2 regions of the Paenibacillus sp. P46E genome follow, and region 2 is predicted to be linked to the other one. Evidence: predicted binding sites of a transcription regulator. Region 2 holds the regulator's gene; the other holds the start of a gene.
What was found. Region 2 encodes LexA, which represses DNA repair genes until DNA is damaged. Its sites were predicted from a motif close to CGAACATATGTTCG; they were not measured.
Positions count from the first base shown of each region.

Region 1 (2,208 bases), on a different contig from region 2:
CAATCCCACACCATTCATGCTGCCGGCAATACTTGCATTTTGAGAAGTTCTTGCATCAAGTAACCGTGTCATAGAACATACCTCCCGTAATATTTGAGATATGCTATGCGGCTCGCGAAAGAGGTTCGTCCGCAGTACGGTAATTATCTTTATGTACTGTGATCGTACCATATATCGGGTTTTGATCCAGCCACGAAAAGGGCACCCCCGGAAAATATTGCATACTGGGGGATCATTCATTATACTTCCAATATAGGAAATTAAAATTTGAAGCAACGGAGAGGAGTTTGGCAAAGTGAAAAAGAAGATAACAGCCGCTCTAACTGTTTTTGCTGTACTTGGAGGGATGGGGACAGGCGTATATGCCGGTGCCAACCTGCAAGAGATCAAGGCTTTCCTAAATCCCGGAATCAAATTCAAGGTCGATGGCCAGCCCGTCCAGCTTAAGAATGGCAGTGGTGCAGTCGTAGCTCCGATTACTTATAATAATACAACGTACTTACCTGTTAGAGCCGTATCGGATCTGTTAGGCGTTACCGTTAATTTCAATGCCGCAGCCAACACCATCTTGCTAGGAGAACAAACAGAGGGGGTATCCATTGCTGCCGGATTTGATTCGTCCTATCATACCAAAGATCCGGACAAAACGGTGTATAAAGACAAGGATTATAAAGATGTCCATTTCGATAACGGCAGTGGAACCCGTGGCTCTTCCTTCATGCTCTACCCCAATAAAAAATACCAGAAGCTGTATCTCCAGGTTGCGGCGATCGGCGACGATATTGAAGACTTCTCCATTATAGACAGTGATACCGACACGGTACTTAAGAAACAGAACATAACCGCTGAGGAGGGACTCATAACGATAGAAGTGAATATTTCGGGAGTAAGTAAACTTTTTGTAACCGGGGATGTTAAAGATGGCTCCTCCGTCTTTATCCCTCTGACTACTTCATACTACAAATAAATTAGGCAGCCATGATAATAAATTAAATATTAAGTAACCCCGTACCCTGCCAGAATTGGCGGGGTATTTGGTATGGGGAAACTTATGCAGTTGTTGTAATGAACGGCGCGCACTCCCTGCTTTGTGAAGGACGTAAGAGTTCTGCGGGCCTAATTATGCCATACTAAGTTAGGTGATTGCTGGAAACTAGGAACGTTTGTTCTATTTTACCATTGCTTAAAAATCTCGATCGTGGTTATAATACAAACAAATGTTCTTGTTTTGGAGGCGAATCTTATGCAGATTCGAAACGGTCAAATGATTGAAATTGTATATATGGATAAGTCGGGGAACATATCTCAGCGGAAAATCGAGGTTTTGGGAATTAGGGACGGGCGCCTCCGGGCTAATTGTCTTACTGCCGGAGCACCTCGAGTGTTCATTGTTGCTAATATTCTCGCTTGGCAGCGGATAGAGGAGAAGCGCTATGCCTAAGAATCGCGTTATTCTACTGTCCGACTGCCAATCCTTTTATGCCAGCGTCGAAAAAGCAGCCCATCCCGAACATCGGGATAAACCTGTCGCAATCGGAGACCCTACCCGTATGAACGGGATTGTGCTGGCAGCCTGCCCCATTGCCAAAGCTCAGGGAGTAACAACGGCATCGCGAGTGGGGGAGGCTATGACAAAATGCCCTGGGCTAATCGTCATACGTCCCCGCATGGGAACTTACATTAAGGTCTCGCTTTTGATATCAGAAATCTATCGGACATATACGGATCTGGTGGAACCCTACAGCATCGATGAGCAGTTTCTGGATATCACAGGCTCACTCGCTTATTTTGGGGGATCACTGAAATATATGATTCAAAAAATCCAGCACCATGTTCTGCTGTCGACAGGGGTCTGGACCCGGGTAGGCATTGGATCTACTAAAGTAATGGCAAAGATGGCTACAGATAATTATGCCAAAAAGACGAAAGAGGGAATATACGAACTTACCTTCGACCAATTAGAGTCCACCCTGTGGAGATTGCCGGTTCAGGATATGTTTATGGTGGCGTCTAGAATGACCAGGAATTTCTGGCGCATGGGTATATCCACAATCGGAGATATTGCCCGTATGGAGCTGCCGGAGTTTAAACAACGAATGCGTATAACCATGGGCAAGCAAAGTGATATCCAGGCGGAATATTACTGGCAAACTGCGCGTGGGCTAGATCCTAGCCCTGTGGTCACGGGGATCCGCCATCAGATCAAAT
Region 1 is NZ_LVYZ01000080.1:23,526-25,733, reverse strand. It holds gene A3849_RS28525 (hypothetical protein) at 1-72, opposite strand, end outside; gene A3849_RS28520 (stalk domain-containing protein) at 296-967, shown strand; gene A3849_RS28510 (DNA polymerase IV) at 1,434-2,208, shown strand, end outside.
Region 1: the regulator LexA is predicted to act here: its motif matches at 1,211-1,224, upstream of A3849_RS28510 (DNA polymerase IV).

Region 2 (2,208 bases):
TCCAGACCGCTCGTCCGTTTGATTCCTTCTATATATACAGCCGTTTTCATATGAGCCGGTTTATTCTTAAGTGCTATGCTCCAAAGTGTATCCCCGCGTTCAACAACAACCCTCTTCTCCTGCTTGGATGACAACACCGATCCTGCAAAAACATTGCCTACCACAGTAAATCCGGAAATTACTAATAGGAAAATCAAGGCTAGCTTTACAATTGTGTCCTGGCGGAGCAATCTGCGGCAGGGTGCCGCTAAAGAGAAAAGAAGATTCTTCATATCTAGTCTATCATTGTATGCAGAACGGGCTCTCGCTGTATGGTCCTCATGAACCTCGTCGTAAATACTACGGTATGTGCTGTACTTTAACATATTAACCGACCTCCAAACACTTGTTCTTACTTTCGAAATTAATATAACACGAACATGTGTTTTGATCAATACTTTTTTCGAACAATTGTTCCCTTATTCTTCGAACCCCATTTTCTGTTATATCAACCCTGTTTTTCCATTCTCCACCTAATACTCTGGATCGTTTTAGAACTTATGTTTGTACGAACGGAAGTTCTATGTTATAATTTTCCCAAACATAGTATATGGGGTTGATTCCGATGTCAAAGATTTCGAGTCGCCAACTGGCGATCCTGGAATTTATTCGTAACGAAGTCCGCAGCAAGGGGTATCCACCTTCTGTCCGGGAAATCGGTGAAGCTGTAGGACTGGCTTCCAGCTCCACGGTACACGGTCACCTGGACCGGTTGGAGAAGAAAGGGCTTATCCGCCGTGATCCAACGAAACCGCGTGCAATAGAACTGCTGGGACAAGAGGATTCCGAGAATGTTCATCAATTTGTTCAGACGGTAACACGCATTCCAGTCGTTGGAAAGGTTACCGCCGGGGTGCCGATTACAGCAACAGAGAATATTGAAGATTACTTTCCGCTTCCTACTCATTACGTAGGTGATAACAAAGTGTTTATGCTGTCTGTTCTTGGTGACAGCATGGTCGACGCTGGCATTATGAATGGTGACTATGTAATCGTTCGCCAGCAGCAGACAGCAGATAATGGCGATATCGTCGTTGCCATGACTGAAGAAGATGAAGCAACAGTAAAGACCTTCTACAAAGAACGTGACCATATCCGTCTGCAGCCGGAGAATCCGGCTTATGAGCCTCTACGTCTGAATCGAGTTACGATTCTGGGCAGAGTTATCGGCCTATTCCGCGATATTCATTAGTAATTCCCCGTCTCATTTAAAACTGTTCCGCTTAGTAGCGGAACAGTTTTTTCCTTTTCCCTTCAATCTACTAATTATTTGATCTATTTTGTTCTCCTATGACTGATTAATCAAAGGGAACAATTGTTCGCATTCGGTTTTCTATCTAACTTTCCAGAACTCTCTCTACACTCCACTCATATCCTGATCATAAAAGGAGTGTTGATCAAAATGCCCAACTATCGAATCATTATCGATCTGTCACAGCGAATACTGTATCTTCTGGACAATGACACTGTAATTAGAGGTTTTCCTGTCGGCATAGGCAAGATGCTGTCCGTCTCTCCAGTTGGAGAATATACCATTATCAACAAACAGAAAAACCCCGGCGGCCCTTTCGGCGCTTTTTGGATGGGCCTGTCTAAGCCGCATTATGGGATTCACGGAACCAATGACCCTTCCTCCATCGGCAAAAAGGTCTCCCATGGCTGTATTCGCATGTATAATGAAGATGTGCTAACCCTCGCAGCAACAGTTCCCATCGGAACCCGTGTTACTATTCGGGAATAACAGCACAAAGGACACTTTAGCGAGACATTTTTCAACGTCTCACTAAGTGTCCTTCATGTTCAAACATTTATTTTGCATACAAACAGGAAAAGCGGAGTAATATGTCGAAACCTGTATATTGGTAAATTAAATCTTGAAAGGAAGTGTCTGGTTTGAATCAATCCAAAATAAGAACCCATGTCGACTTCAAAGTCGACGCATTAGGTAAGCTCTCCAATCTTTTACTGAACAATAATCATGGGGAACGCAGAGTCAATATCCTTACAGCCTTTGGCAGCATTCAAGGCAACGTTGCTTCGAACACCAGCAGTAATGAGGATGTATTTAACCTCAAATCATTGATGGACGATGTCATCGTTGATGAATACATTTCCTACTTGGGCGCTGAGCATCCTGAAAAGACATTCAATTACAATTTTGTAGTTTTG
Region 2 is NZ_LVYZ01000055.1:129,500-131,707, reverse strand. It holds gene A3849_RS21145 (LysM peptidoglycan-binding domain-containing protein) at 1-365, opposite strand, end outside; gene lexA (transcriptional repressor LexA) at 605-1,231, shown strand; gene A3849_RS21135 (L,D-transpeptidase) at 1,442-1,780, shown strand; gene A3849_RS21130 (hypothetical protein) at 1,933-2,208, shown strand, end outside.